Regions from separate parts of the Devosia sp. XK-2 genome, predicted to be linked through region 2. Evidence: predicted binding sites of a transcription regulator. Region 2 holds the regulator's gene; each other region holds the start of a gene.
What was found. The regulator LexA, encoded in region 2, represses DNA repair genes until DNA is damaged. The targets are predictions, from matches to a motif close to TGTTCNNNNTGTGTTCNG.
Positions count from the first base shown of each region.

Region 1: a site for LexA is predicted at 2,863-2,880, ahead of ruvC (crossover junction endodeoxyribonuclease RuvC). Genes of this name have one in related genera too.
Region 3: a site for LexA is predicted at 2,770-2,787, ahead of rmuC (DNA recombination protein RmuC). Genes of this name have one in related genera too.

Region 1 is NZ_CP146608.1:2,860,865-2,865,730, reverse strand. It holds gene V8Z65_RS14070 (sodium:alanine symporter family protein) at 1-337, shown strand, start outside; gene V8Z65_RS14065 (YebC/PmpR family DNA-binding transcriptional regulator) at 457-1,203, shown strand; gene V8Z65_RS14060 (AAA family ATPase) at 1,310-1,849, shown strand; gene V8Z65_RS14055 (GGDEF domain-containing protein) at 1,869-2,588, opposite strand; gene ruvC (crossover junction endodeoxyribonuclease RuvC) at 2,924-3,430, shown strand; gene ruvA (Holliday junction branch migration protein RuvA) at 3,427-4,044, shown strand; gene ruvB (Holliday junction branch migration DNA helicase RuvB) at 4,041-4,866, shown strand, end outside.
Region 2 is NZ_CP146608.1:1,646,394-1,651,259, forward strand. It holds gene V8Z65_RS07895 (IlvD/Edd family dehydratase) at 1-468, shown strand, start outside; gene V8Z65_RS07900 (NUDIX domain-containing protein) at 606-1,013, opposite strand; gene V8Z65_RS07905 (nuclear transport factor 2 family protein) at 1,003-1,389, opposite strand; gene lexA (transcriptional repressor LexA) at 1,391-2,107, opposite strand; gene glp (gephyrin-like molybdotransferase Glp) at 2,235-3,437, opposite strand; gene moaC (cyclic pyranopterin monophosphate synthase MoaC) at 3,434-3,913, opposite strand; gene trpC (indole-3-glycerol phosphate synthase TrpC) at 3,913-4,725, opposite strand; gene trpD (anthranilate phosphoribosyltransferase) at 4,722-4,866, opposite strand, start outside.
Region 3 is NZ_CP146608.1:524,838-529,703, forward strand. It holds gene V8Z65_RS02465 (hypothetical protein) at 1-155, shown strand, start outside; gene truA (tRNA pseudouridine(38-40) synthase TruA) at 231-968, opposite strand; gene fmt (methionyl-tRNA formyltransferase) at 1,072-1,995, opposite strand; gene def (peptide deformylase) at 2,163-2,678, opposite strand; gene rmuC (DNA recombination protein RmuC) at 2,812-4,236, shown strand; gene V8Z65_RS02490 (hypothetical protein) at 4,311-4,787, shown strand.

The DNA.
Region 1 (4,866 bases), 1.2 Mb from region 2:
CGGCAATTACTCCTATGCGGAAAACGCCATGACCTTCCTCAAGGTCGGCAATATGCCGGGGCTGACGGTGCTGCGGCTGGGCGTTCTGGCCATGGTGGTCTGGGGCGCCTATGAGAGCGTGGCGACGGTGTTCAACGCGGCCGATGCCTCGATGGGCCTGATGGCGACGGTCAACCTGATCGCCATCGTGATGCTGTCGGGCACGGTTGCCAAGCTGACCAAGGACTACCGGGCGCAGCGCAAGGCGGGGAAAGTGCCGCTCTTCCACGCGGCGGACTATCCCGAACTCAGCGGCAAGATCGACCAGACCATCTGGAACAAGCACGATCCGGGCTGACAAGAGCGAGCCCAGGAAACGCGTCCGCCGGGCATGATGCCGGGCGGGCGCTTTATTTTTGCCTTTTCACCCCCTATAAGCACCGGCGAAATCCGTGAATTGCTTATCCGAGGTCTCTAATGGCTGGCCATTCCCACGCCAAAAACATCATGCACCGCAAGGGCAAGTCGGACGCGATCCGTTCGAAAATCTTCTCCAAGCTGGCCCGCGAAATCACCGTGGCGGCCAAGATGGGCCAGCCCGACCCGGCCTTTAATGCCCGCCTGCGCCTGGCCGTGGCCAATGCCCGCGCCCAATCCATGCCCAAGGACAATATCGACCGCGCCATCAAGAAGGCATCGGGCGCCGATAGCGAGAACTATGATGAGATCCGCTATGAAGGCTATGGCCCGGGGGGCGTGGCCGTTATCGTTGAAGCGCTGACCGACAATCGCAATCGCACTGCCTCGAATGTGCGGTCCTATTTTTCCAAGAATGGTGGCGCGCTGGGTGAAACCGGCTCGGTCGGCTTCATGTTCGACCGCGTTGGCGAGATCACCTATCCGGCCTCGGTGGGCTCGGAAGACAAGGTGATGGAAGCGGCCATCGAGGCTGGCGCCGACGATGTCGAGAGCGACGAGGACGGCCACTATATCTACACCACATTCGAGACCATGGCCGAAGTGTCGGCGGCGCTCGAGGCGGTGCTGGGGGAAGCTGAATCGGTCAAGGCGATCTGGAAGCCACAGAACCAGACACCCATCGACGCCGAAAAAGGCGCGACGCTGATGAAGCTTATCAATACGCTCGAGGAAGACGATGACGTGCAGAACGTCTATTCGAACTTCGACATGAGCGAGGAAGACGCCGCCAAGCTGGAGGGCTGAGCATTCTTCAGCCGCGCCGTCCCACTAGTTGGGGCGGCGCGCATTACGGCTTGTCGTGGGCCGATGTCCTGGGTCAGTCTCCCCTCATCATGGAGGAGAGCCAGCAATGCTCATTGTACTCAATGGCTATCCGGGTGTGGGCAAGCTCACCATCGGGCAAGAGCTGGCCGCACGCGTCGCGGGTCGTCTTCTCGATATCCACACGGTCTATAACGTCGCCTTTGCCCTGACGGAGTTCAGGTCGCCCGCTTTTGTGGCGACGGTCGAGAAAGTCGAGGCCATCGCGCACGATCTCATTCGCGACCTGCCGGCCGATGTTCCGGTGATCATTACCACCGTTTTGGCGGGTGACAGCGAATGGGGCACCGCCGAGTGGCGCCGGATCGAGGCTCTCGGGCGAGATCGTGCCCCGCTTTATGTCGTGCACCTGCATTGTGACCTCGATGAGAATATGCGCCGCATTCAAGCGGAAGGGCGGGGCGCCAAACGAAAGCCCAGGGATGGGGAAATGGCGCGCCGAAACCATGCCGAGGCAAAGTCATTGCTGGGCGCCGATGCGCCGCATCTGCTACGTCTCGACGTGACGAGGCTTATGTCGGATGAAGCGGCGGTCAGCATAATGGACTGGATTGCCGAGAAGGCCTGATGTCGGTGCCACTCTTTATTTATGCACTGCGCCTGAGGGCGATGACGGGGTGATCGTCGATATCGGCCAGGGCGGTGGCGTTGCGCCCGGCGCGTTTGGCGCCATAGAGGTGCTGGTCGGCGATACGGAAGAGCTGGGCAAAGGAGGCGGGCCGTGAAAAGGCGGCGCCGCCAATGCTGACGGAAAGGGGATGGACCTGCCCGTCGGGGGCGAAATAGGCGGCGGCGACCGACAGGCGGATGCGCTCGGCGACAATCTGGGCCTGCTGCTCGGTTACCCCAGGCAGGAAGACAGCAAATTCCTCCCCGCCCATGCGGCCCACAAAGTCGCCGCGGCGCAGGACGGAGCGAATGGCGCGGGCGATGATGGTCAGGGCATGATCGCCATTGTCGTGGCCGTAAAGGTCGTTGATGGCCTTGAAATTATCCGCGTCGATCATCAGCAGGGCGCCGATTGCGGACGAACTGGCGCTCTGCAGCCAATGTCCGACCCGGTCGGCAAAGGCGCTACGATTGAGACAGGCAGTCAGACCATCGGTGCGCGCGACGCGATCCAGGCGCATATTGGCAATGGCCAGGCTGCGCAGACGCAAGCTGCAAAAGAAAAAGAGCGGCGCTCCGATAAGGATCGGCAGAGCCGTTGCGCCGGCCAGCAGACGCCAGGCGAGATCGCCGCGCAAATCGTTAAAGGCGACCGTGGTGAAGGCGATGGACAGCAGCACGCATGAGAGCGTGCCCATAAGTGTCCACCGTCCGACGCTGGACAATGCGGGGACAGTCGGGTTGCGGCACGGCATCAGCTCGACATGCCGCCTTCCTGCCGGCGAAAATGACCGGCATGCGAAGCGTTTGGTATGGCCATGCCCAGGCAGGTGTTCCCGGCGAGCCGGATAATCGCTCCAGACATTTCTACCCCATTTGTCCCTACGTCCGCCGGGACGCTAACGGCTGGTTCGTGAATGCAAAGTTTGCCTGTTTGGTAAAACTTTAAGGCGCATTGTAACGGGCAAATTTTGTTGCCTATTTGTTCACTTCGGGCTTGGTATGGTCGGGTCTTCCCACTACAAGGAAAACCATGACGAGAGCTGTACGAATCATCGGAATCGATCCGGGGCTGCGGCGTTGCGGCTGGGGCATTATCGAGGCTGTGGACAACCGGCTGAGCTATGTGGCCGGTGGAACGCTGACCCCGCCGATCGAGGGTGCGCTGGCCGACCGGCTGGCGAACCTGGCCGAGGCGCTGGGCGCAGTGCTGGATCAGCACCGGCCCGATGAGGCGGCTGTGGAAGAAACTTTCGTCAATTCCGGTCCACGCTCGGCGCTGATCCTGGGCCAGGCGCGCGGGGTGACGCTGGTGGTACCGGCGCTGCGCGGGCTGGTGGTGGCCGAATATGCAACCAATCTGGTCAAGAAATCGGTGGTCGGCACCGGCCATGCCGAGAAGAACCAGGTGGCGCTGATGGTCAAGACGCTGCTGCCGGCGGCGGTGATCAAGGGCGCCGACGCAGCCGATGCGCTGGCGGTTGCCATCTGCCATGCGCATCATCGGGTTTCGGCGCGCCGCATGGGAGCTCTGGCATGATCGGCAAGCTCAAGGGGCTGGTGGACAGTTTCGGCGATGATCATGCGCTGATCGATTGCGGCGGCGTTTGCTACGAGGTGTTCTGTTCGGGGCGGACGCTGCAGGCGCTGCCGCGGGTGGGCGAGCCGGCGGTGGTCTTCGTCGAGACCGTGGTGCGCGAGGATTTCATCAAGCTCTATGGCTTTGCCAATGAGGCGGAAAAGAGCTGGTTCCTGCTGCTGACCAGCGTGCAGGGGGTTGGCGCGAGAGTGGCGCTGGCGATCCTGTCGGTGCTGTCGCCGTCGGAACTCTCGAGTGCGGTGGCCCTGCAGGACAAGGCGATGATCGGCCGTGCCAATGGCGTGGGGCCGAAGCTGGCTTTGCGCGTGGTTACCGAACTCAAAGGCAAGGTGCCGGCCATTGGGACTATTGATGCGGGAACGCTGGGCCTGCAGACGGCGCTGGGCGAGGGTGTCGCCAGCTCCAATGTCAGCGATGCGGTTTCGGCGCTCACCAATCTGGGTTATTCGAGCGCTCAGGCATCGTCTGCCCTGGCCCGCGTCGTGGCCAAGGAAGGCGAGGACACGCCGACCGAGAAGCTGATCCGGCTGGGACTTAGGGAATTGAGCGTTTGACCGATCTGACTTCTGCATCAAGCGGCCGGGACGATAATCTCGATGTTTCGCTGCGGCCTTCCGGTTTTGCCGATTTCGTCGGGCAGGCCGATGCGCGGGCCAATCTGGAAGTGTTCATCGAGGCGGCCAAGAAGCGTGGCGCGGCGCTGGACCATGTGCTGTTCGTGGGGCCGCCGGGGCTGGGCAAGACGACATTGGCGCAGATTATAGCCAAGGAACTGGGCGTGGGTTTTCGCGCCACTTCTGGCCCGGTGATTGCCAAGGCCGGGGACCTGGCGGCGCTGTTGACCAATCTCGAAGAGCGCGATGTGCTCTTTATCGATGAAATTCACCGGCTTAACCCGGCTATCGAGGAAGTGCTCTATCCGGCGATGGAGGACTTTCAGCTTGACCTGATCATCGGCGAGGGTCCGGCGGCGCGGTCAGTGCGGATTGACCTGGCCAAGTTCACATTGGTTGGTGCGACAACCCGCGCGGGCCTTTTGACGACGCCGCTGCGCGATCGCTTCGGCATTCCGGTGCGGCTCAATTTCTATACGCCCGAGGAACTGGTGCAGATCGTGACGCGGGGGGCGCGGCTGCTGGGCATGGCCATGGCGCCCGATGGGGCGATGGAGATTGCGCGCCGCTCTCGGGGGACGCCGCGCATTGCCGGGCGGCTTTTGCGCCGGGTGATCGATTTTGCCATGGTGGACGGCGCCAGCGAGGTCAATCGGGCCATTGCCGACAAGGCGCTGTTGCGGCTCGATGTGGATGCGCGGGGACTCGATCAGCTCGACCGGCGCTATCTCAACACCATTGCTGATTTCTATAATGGCGGGC
Region 2 (4,866 bases):
GACGAGCACACGCTGCTGTTCATGCGTGGCGCTGGGCCTGTAGGCTATCCGGGCGCAGCGGAAGTGGTGAACATGCGTCCGCCTGCTTATCTCATCAAGAAGGGTGTTTCCTCGCTCGCTTGCATTGGCGACGGTCGTCAGTCCGGCACATCGGGCTCGCCCTCGATTCTCAACGCGTCCCCCGAAGCCGCCGCCGGAGGCAATCTCGCTATTCTCAAGACGGGCGACCGGGTGCGCATCGATCTCAACAAGGGCGAAGCGAATATCCTGATCTCCAATGAGGAAATCGCGAGCCGCCGCGCTGCGCTCGAGGCCGATGGCGGCTACAAATTCCCCAGGCACCAGACGCCCTGGCAGGAAATCCAGCGCGGGCTCGTGGGCCAGTTGGGCGATGGCGCCATCCTCAAACCGGCCGAGAAATACCAGCGTATTGCCCAGACTGAGGGCGTGCCGCGCGACAATCACTAGGTTAATTCACCGCGAGCGAACTATCGGGCCCGTCGCCTTGAGGGGAGGGGCGATAGCGGGGCGTCAATCTGAATGTAAAATGCTATAGGTGCCCCGCACGAAACTACCAAAGGTCCGCCGCCTTGGCGGACCTTTTCTCATGGCTGGCGGGCACGGATCTCATTGAGCGCGCGCCTATAGATCTCGTGCCAATCCGGACCAGGACCATCCCTCAGCGGCCACCAGCGAAAAGCGAAGCGATGTCCGCCGTCGTCGGCGCAGAAAAACGCGAAGTGATCGGGCTGGGGCGGCACATCGACCGGCACGAAATGCCAGAGCTGCCCATCCGCAATATTCAGGCTCGACCAACTCACGCCGCTTCCAACGGTGCCAACCAAACCGGCCTCTTCAGCCAGTTCCCGAAGCGCGCCGTCTACTACGCGCTCGCCTGGCTCAAGCGTCCCCTTGACGAGCTGACAGCCAGCCAGCGGGTGTTTGAAAGCCAATATCTCGAGACTGTCCCTCGGCCCTCTCAGCACATAGGGGCAAACCTTTTCAACCAGCATCGACGGGCTCGGCGCTCAGATGCTCATGCACGACCTTCCAGCCATCAGGCTCCAGCCGCAAAACGCTCGTGCCTCGTCCGCCGCCCTGCGTCAGCTTCCCGTCAACAAGGCCGCGCCAGCCGAACCGATATAGACAGGCCGCCGAGCCATCGCCCTGGCAGAGCCAGCTAAGGTCTTCAATCCAGTAGAATTCATCGGCAATGCGCCGCCAGGTCTTCTCAAAGGCCCGACGCGCCGCATCAACACCGCAATGCGACCCTGAACTGAACCAGAACACGACGTCCTTCGACAGCATCGGCAGCAGGGCATCGAAGCGATGCTCGTTGATCACCTCGCCATAGAAGGCCATTGCGGCCTGTGGCGAGGTGAAACCCATCTCAATACTTCCGCATCAGGCCCACAAGCCGGCCCTGCACCTTGACCCGGTCCGGCGGGAAAATGCGGGTTTCATAGGCCGGATTGGCGGCTTCCAGCGCCACCGTATCGCCCTTGCGGCGTAGGCGCTTTAGGGTCGCTTCTTCGTCATCGACCAATGCGACAATGATCTCGCCGGTTGACGCATGTTCCTGCTTCTTGATGAGCACGGTATCGCCATCGAAAATGCCGGCCTCGATCATGGAATCACCACGCACTTCAAGGGCATAGTGCTCGCCGGCGCCCAGCATCTCGGGTGGCACAGCGATCGTATGGGAGTGGGTCTGAATGGCCTCGATGGGTGTACCGGCCGCGATGCGGCCCATGACCGGAATGGATACTGGACGGGCGTAATCGTCTGATCCACCAGGGTTATTTCGGGGCGGCGAGGCGACCTTGCCCAGATTGCCCTCTATAACGGAGGGCTCGAAGCGTGCCTTGCGCCCACCCAGCGACGGGTTCATGGAATCTGGGAGCTTGACCACTTCCAGCGCCCGGGCCCGGTTGGGCAGGCGGCGGATGAAGCCGCGCTCTTCAAGCGCCGTGATCAGCCGGTGGATGCCAGATTTCGATGCGAGATCAAGGGCATCCTTCATCTCGTCAAAGCTCGGGGGAATGCCGCTCTCCTTCATCCTTTCGTGGATGAACATCAGCAGCTCGTGTTGTTTGCGTGTCAGCATTGGCCCCACAACCCCAGAATCGGAACATAGACGGAACGACCATACATGTTCCATTTATGTTCTGCAATAGCTCCGGCCGGAGGCCAGGACCCCGTTAATGAAGGGGTTCTGAACAAACTGACAGGAATCAGAAGGCGTCGATGGGGAGGGCCTCGACCAGGGCGCCGGCCGGTCGCCCGGGATCCAGCTCGGGCTGCACGATCAGGAGGTCCGCGGCCGCAAGAGACGATGTGTGTCCACTATCGGTCTGGCTGATGGGTTCCGCCATGGGACCGTACTCTCTCTGCAGCAGCCGGGCGCGCATGAAGTGGCGGCGGGCCGTATTCGGGGGTGTGGCGGCGGCCAACGGCAAATGCCAGGTCAGGGGGGCCGGTGCGCCAAGCCAGGCGCGCAGGGCAGGCTTTATGAAGACAAGGGCGGTCACCATGGCCGAAACCGGATTGCCGGGCAGGCCGAAGACCAGAGTTTTGCCGCTCGTACCGAACATCAGCGGCTTGCCCGGCCGCATATTGATGCGCCAGAAGTCGAGGGTAACGCCCAGCTCCTTGAGCACATCCTGGACGAGATCATGCTCGCCCACCGAAGCGCCACCCGTCGTAATCAGGACATCGGGCTCTTCCGCAAAGGCTTTCGACAGCCGTTCGCGCAAAGACGCTGCGTCGTCCGGAATGATGCCATGATCGCGGATGGTGCTGGCATAGGGCGCCAGCATGGCGGTGAGGCCAAAACTGTTGGAGGCCACGATCTGGTCCGGGCCGAGCGGGTTGCCGGGCAAGACCAGTTCGTCGCCAGTCGCCATCAGCGCGATGCGCGGCCGCCTGGCCGCCACGAGTTCAGCTTTGTTGGCCGCCGCAGCGACAGCGATCTGCATCGGCGTCAGGCATGTTCCTGGGCCAATCAGCACCTGACCCGTCGCAAAATCGTTACCCTTCGGACGAATGCTGTGACCAAGCCGGGCAGGGGCCGTGAACCGGACCTTTTCGCCTTCCCGGACGGCTTCTTCCTGCATGATGACCGTATCCGCGCCCGGCGGAACCGGCGCACCGGTGAAAATGCGGACAGCCTGTCTGTGGCCGACCGATCCCGGAAAACCGGCGCCGGCCTGTGACGTACCGATGACGTCGAGCCAAATATCCTCCGCAACGTCCGCTGCCCTCATGGCATAGCCGTCCATGGCGCTGGCGTCGAAAGGGGGCTGGTCGTGATCGGCAATGACGGGGGCGTAAAGGACCCGCCCAGCGGCCGCGCTCAATGTGACGATTTCACCGGCGGGGGCAGGCACTCGCGCCAGAATGGCCTTCAAGGCCTCGTCGACCGGCAAGAGGCTCATGGCGTCCGCACAAAGTCGCCGGACTTGCCGCCGGATTTTTCGACAAGGCAGAGATCGGAGATGACCATGGCCCGGTCGATGGCCTTGGCCATGTCATAGAGCGTTAGGGCGGCAGTCGAAGCGGCGGTCAACGCCTCCATCTCTACCCCGGTCTGGCCGGTCGTCTCGGCGGCCGCCCGAATGCGGATGCTGGTCTCGCTGTCGGCCTCGATATCGACGCTGACCTTGGTCAGCGGGATCGGATGGCAAAGCGGGATCAATTCGGCAGTTTTCTTGGCGGCCATGATGCCGGCAATGCGGGCCACGGCCAGCGCGTCGCCTTTTTTGAGGCCACCACCAAGAATGGCGGCAATGGTCCCGGCCTCGCCGCTCAATATGGCCTGCGCCACGGCGCGGCGTCGCGTAACCGCCTTGTCACCAATATCAACAATATGGGCCTCGCCCTTTTCGTTGAGATGGGTGAGCCCCTTGCTCATCAGCGCACCGTTTCCGGCGCGCCCATGAGGAGCGCTCGGGTGGCCGCGACGACATCGTCCTGGCGCATCAAGCTCTCGCCCACAAGGAATGTGCCGACATTGCAACGCTCATCGAGCATTTTGACATGCTCATGGGTAACAATGCCGCTTTCGCTGACCAGCAGCACATCAGACGGCACGCCGGCGGCCAGATTGACCGTGGTTTCCAGCGTGGTTTCGAAGGTGCGCAGGTTGCGATTGTTGACACCGATGAATTTCGCTCCCAGCGCCAATGCACGGTCGAGTTCAAGCTGGTCATGCACTTCCACCAGCGCGTCCATGCCCCACTCCTCGGCGGCATCGAGCAGGTAGCGCGCCACGTCATCGCCCACGGCAGCCAGGATGACCAGAATGCAGTCGGCGCCCCAGGAGCGAGCCTCGGCCACCTGATAGGTTTCGAACAGGAAGTCCTTGCGCAGGACCGGCAGGCGTGTCGCGGCTCTCGCCTCGATCAGATAGCTCGGTGAGCCCTGAAAACTCGGACGATCGGTGAGCACCGAGAGACAGGCCGCGCCCGCCAGCTCATAGGCGCGGGCAATTTCGGCCGGATTGAAGTCGGCCCGGATCAGTCCCTTTGAGGGGCTGGCCTTCTTCACCTCCGCGATCAGGGCGTAGTCGCCCTGGGCACGCTTGGCCTTGATGGCCTTGAGGAAACCCCGCGGCGCGGGCTGGTCATGCGCTTCGGCAACCACCTCCGCCCAGGGGCGCATGCTCTTGGCGGCCGCGATTTCCTCGCGCTTATAGGCTTCTATCTGCTTGAGAATGTCGCTCATTGGGCTTGTCCGTTCGATACCGCGACAAGGCGCGCCAGGGTTTCCCTGGCCTTGCCGCTATCAATGGTTTGCCGGGCCAGGGCAATACCATCCTCAATGGTTTCCACCTTGTCGGCAACCAGCAGCGCGGCACCGGCGTTG
Region 3 (4,866 bases), 1.1 Mb from region 2:
CTTACTTTGTGCTGTCGATCCTCGTGCTGGTCGTCTGGTTCAATATAGCGCGGCGGATCATGACGCTGCGGCCCGCCCATATTGCAATCTTTCTCGTCAGCCTGTTGAGCAGCGCACTGCTCCTGTCGATGCTGTTCGGCTCGCTGGTGCCTTAACAATTTTCCGGCCGGAAACGCGACAAAACAAGAGCTTGGAGCAATTTCGGCGTCTCAACGAAACGATGAAATGCTCTAATAGTCCACCCCGGTCAGAAACAGGCCGGCAGCCGGCGCCATGGCGCCGCAGCGCTTGCGATCGGCGGCGTCCAGCGCCGCGCGAAAATCGTCCGGGCTCCACTTGCCTTCCCCCACCAGTTTGAGCGAACCCACCATGGACCGCACCTGGTGGTGCAGAAAGCTTCGCGCGCTGGCGCTAATGGCGATAATTTCGCCATCCCCCGTCACCTCGAACGCATCCAGCGTCCGGATCGGCGAATTGGCCTGGCATTCCGATGACCGGAAAGTGGTAAAGTCGTGCTGGCCCAAAATGCGCTGGGCAGCCTCATGCATCTTGCTCGCGTCCAGCTTGACCGGCACATGCCACACCTGGTTGCGCTCGATCGCCGCCGGTGCTCGCCGGTTGAGAATGCGATATTCGTAATGCCGGGCCGTGGCCGAAAACCGCGCCTCGAATGTTTCGGGAACGGCCTCGGCCTCCACGATCACCACCGGATAAGGTTTGAGGTGATAGTTCAGCGCCTCGCGGATGCGAAACGGGTCCCATTCTTTGCCAAGATCGAAATGCGCAACCTGGCCCAGCGCATGCACGCCGGCATCGGTGCGCCCCGCCGCCTGCGTGGTCACGGTCTCGCCGGAAAAGCGCCCGATAGCCTCTTCAAGCGCCTGCTGCACACTCATCCGGTCCGCCTGCCGCTGCCAACCGCAGAAGGGGGTTCCGTCATATTCGATGGTGAGCTTATAGCGTGGCATCTACCTCACCTCCCCCTTGCGGGGAGGGGGCGGGGTTCAGGCGGACCAGCAAGGCTGCGGCATTGGAGGGAACCCACCGAGTACGTAAAAGGCATCGTTCGTCCTAACCTACAGCCTCCGGCAACGCCCCCGCACCGCGCAGGAATGTCGCCGCATCCATGGCGCCCTTGCCCTCGCGCTGCACTTGGGTCAGCCTTAACGCTCCGGTCCCGCAGGCAATGGTCAAGTCCTCCCCGATCAATGCGCCCGGTGCCCCCGTGCCATCAGCAAGGCTCGATCGCAGCGCCTTGATGCGCACCGGCTTACCCGCCAATTGCATCTCGAACCAGGCCCCAGGAAAAGGCGACAATCCGCGGATCAGATTGTGGACCTCTTCCGCGCCCTTTGAAAAATCGATCCGCGCCTCGGCCTTGTCGATCTTGGTCGCATAGGTTTCGCCACTTTCGGGCTGCGGGGTAAAATCGAGGCTCCCCCGTTCCAGCGCCGCCAGCGCCCGGCCCATCAGGTCGGCACCAACCAGCTTCATCTGGTCGTGCAATTCGCCCGCCGTCATGTCAGGGGTGATGGGAATGATCTCGGTCGGCCCCATGGCGCCGGTATCGAGCCCCTCATCCATTTTCATCACCACAATGCCGGTCTCTTTGTCCCCGGCCATAATGGCGCGCTGGATCGGCGCGGCGCCCCGCCAGCGCGGCAGCAGCGATCCGTGCAGGTTCAGGCATCCATGCTCAGGCGCATCGAGAACGGCCTTGGGCAGCAATAGCCCATAGGCCACCACCACCGCCACTTCGGCACCAAGCGCGGCAAATTGGGCCTGTTCGGTTTCACCCTTAAGCGAGCGCGGCGTGAAAACGGGAATGCCAAAAGCCTCTGCCGTTTCATGCACAGGGCTCCTGCGCTCGGCCTGACCGCGCCCCGCCGGCTTTGGCGCGCGCGTATAGACGGCCACCACCTCATGCCCGGCCGAGACGATCTCGGTCAGCGTCGGAACGGAAAAGTCCGGCGTACCCATGAAAACGACGCGCATTTGGGAGATTCCTCTTATTCCTCTCCCCATCGGGGAGAGGGTGGATCGCCCGGAGGGCGAGACGGGTGAGGGGGCGTTCGGCAACTCCCCTCATCCGGTGCGCAGCCTGCCCTCGGGCGCGACGCGGCCCGGGGGCGCCATCTTCTCCCCGATGGGGAGAAGAAAAATCAGCCAGCCGCCCGCTTGGCGGCCTTGTCGAATTTCTTGATCACGCGGTCGCGCTTCAGACGGCTGAGATAGTCGATATAGAGCACGCCATCGAGGTGATCGAGTTCGTGCTGGATGCAGACGGCCAGCTTGCCCTCGGCCTCCTTGGTGACCTCCTTGCCCTCGAGATCGGTATATTTCACCGTCACGTCATTGGGGCGCTCGACCTCGTAATAGAGTTCGGGAATGGAAAGGCATCCTTCCTCGGTCACCTGCATCTGCTCGCCGAAATGCGTGATCTCGGGATTGATCATCACCAGCGGAGCAGGGGGCTCGCCTTCGCCCGCCAGGTCCATCACTACAATGCGCTTCATCACCCCGATCTGGGGCGCGGCCAGGCCAATGCCCGGCGCATCATACATGGTGTCCAGCATATCCTTGGCCAGCGCCTTGATCTCGTCATCGACCTCGATGATCGGGTCGGCAACGGCGCGCAGGCGCGCGTCTGGAATGATGAGGATTGGGCGAACGGCCATGGCAAAAAGTCCGGCGAAGAATGGATTGTCTCCGATATGGCGATTTCCGGCCTCTGGGTCAACTGCGGGCCGGTTCAATCCACCATTCGCCTGGAACATTTTGCGAACAAAAGAATCGGGTTAAGGTGGACCAATGCGTGATCTCGATGCCGTTCTGTTCTCCCTGGGCTCTCTCCCAGTCACCACCGCCACGGCCATGCTGGCCGTCGGCGTGGTCATTATTGTCCTTCTGATCGTCTGGCTGGTTGTTTCGGCCCGGGCCGGCGCTGCGCGCGCCGAATTGCAGGCGCGTGAGGCGGCCGAAGGTCTGCGCGCCAATTTCCTTGAACAGATTGCCGGCCGCGATGCCCGCATTCGCGACCTTGAGGCTCAGGTCGAGCGCGAGCGGGAGCGCGCGGCCGATCTGCTTGATGCCGAGCGGGAAAAGTCCGGCGGCCTGCAATCCGAACTCGCAGCCATGCGCACCCGGCTCGACGAACAGGCGCGGCAGAACGAGGCCAATTTGAAGCGCTTCACCGAAGCCCGCCAGCAGATGACGGATGAGTTCAAATCCATCGCCGGCGACGTGCTGCGGTCCCATAGCGAGACCTTCACCAAGCAGAACCGCGAACAGGTCGATACCCTGCTCAAGCCCCTGCAGGACAAGATCACCGAGTTCCACAAGAACCTGGTGGAGGACCGCTCCGCCATGGGCGAGCGCATCCGCGCCCTGGCCGAGAGCAATCTGCAGATTACCACCGAGGCGCAGAACCTCACGCGGGCGCTAAAGGGCAATTCGCAGACCCAGGGCGCCTGGGGGGAAATGATCCTTTCCACCATTCTCGAACAATCCGGCCTGCGTGAGGGCGAGCAATATTTCACCCAGCAAAGCCATACCGGCGAGGACGGGCAGCGCGTCCGCACTGACGTTGAAATCCTCATGCCCAATGGCGACCGGCTGGTCATCGATTCCAAAGTGTCCCTCACGGCCTTTGAGGCTTTTGTGAACAGCCCCGAAGATGACCGCGATCAGCATTTGCGGGCCCACATCACCTCGGTGCGCGGCCATATCACCACGCTGGGCGACAAGACCTATCACCGCGCGGCCAAGTCGAGCCTCGACTATGTGATGATGTTCGTACCCATCGAGAGTGCTCTCGCCACGGCCATTCAGCACGATACCAAGCTGGTCGAGTTCGGCATGGGCAAGGGCGTCATGCTGACCACGCCGACCACCTTGATGACGGTGCTGCGCACCGTGCGCAATGTCTGGGACATCGAAAAGCGCCACCAGAATGCCGAGGAGATCGCCGAGCGCGCCGGCCAGCTTTTCGACAAGGTCGCTGGTTTTTTGGGCACCATGGACCAGGTCGGCGACGCGATCGACAAGTCCCAGCGCGCCTATGCCAAGGCCAGGGACCAGCTGACCTCCGGGCGCGGCAATGTGGTGCGCCAGGTCGAAATGCTGCGTGAACTGGGTGCCAAATCCAATAAGCCCATCCCGCCGGGCTGGGAAAGTTCCGCCGATGAAACGCCGGCCCTGCGTCTGGTCAAGGACGAGCCGGGCGATCTCAATTGAAATCGATCCCGTGATCGAACTCTCGCGGCCTTGCTGCGTTTCCCCATTGTGTAACTGCATAAGGGAGGCCCGTCATGGTGCAGAACCACGATCATCCAGGGAGCCTCGTGCCCCAGGAAACCAGCTTCGACAATGCCGACACGCCCGGCATCGCCCAGCCCTATAGCCAAAGTGAAATCGAGGACCTGCTCTATGGCAATGACCGGCCCGCGCGGGACCGCCTCGATCGCCTATGGGAAATGCGTCACGAAGCTGCCGAGCGCGAAAGCGGTGATTTTGGCGGTCAGGACCCCGCCTATATGCTCGAGGAACTGGACCGCGCGATCGCCGAGTTGCAGCGCGACCTCGAAAATACCGACGAGACCGGCAATATCGACGCGTCCATGTCTGCCGATCCGGCTGACCATCTCGATGCGCTTTCACCCGACGATACCGATGCGCGCGATGTGCTGATCGGCGAGGATGAATTCTACGAAGAAGATGAGGACGGACCGGTCGACGACGACCATGTCTGGCACGGCAGCGAGGAGTTCGACCCGCATCTGCATTGAGCGTCTGTAGGAAGTGCAGGGGCCGGCTGTCACCCCACCCTCGTTCCCTCCCCATCAAGGGGAGGGATGCGCAGGGCCG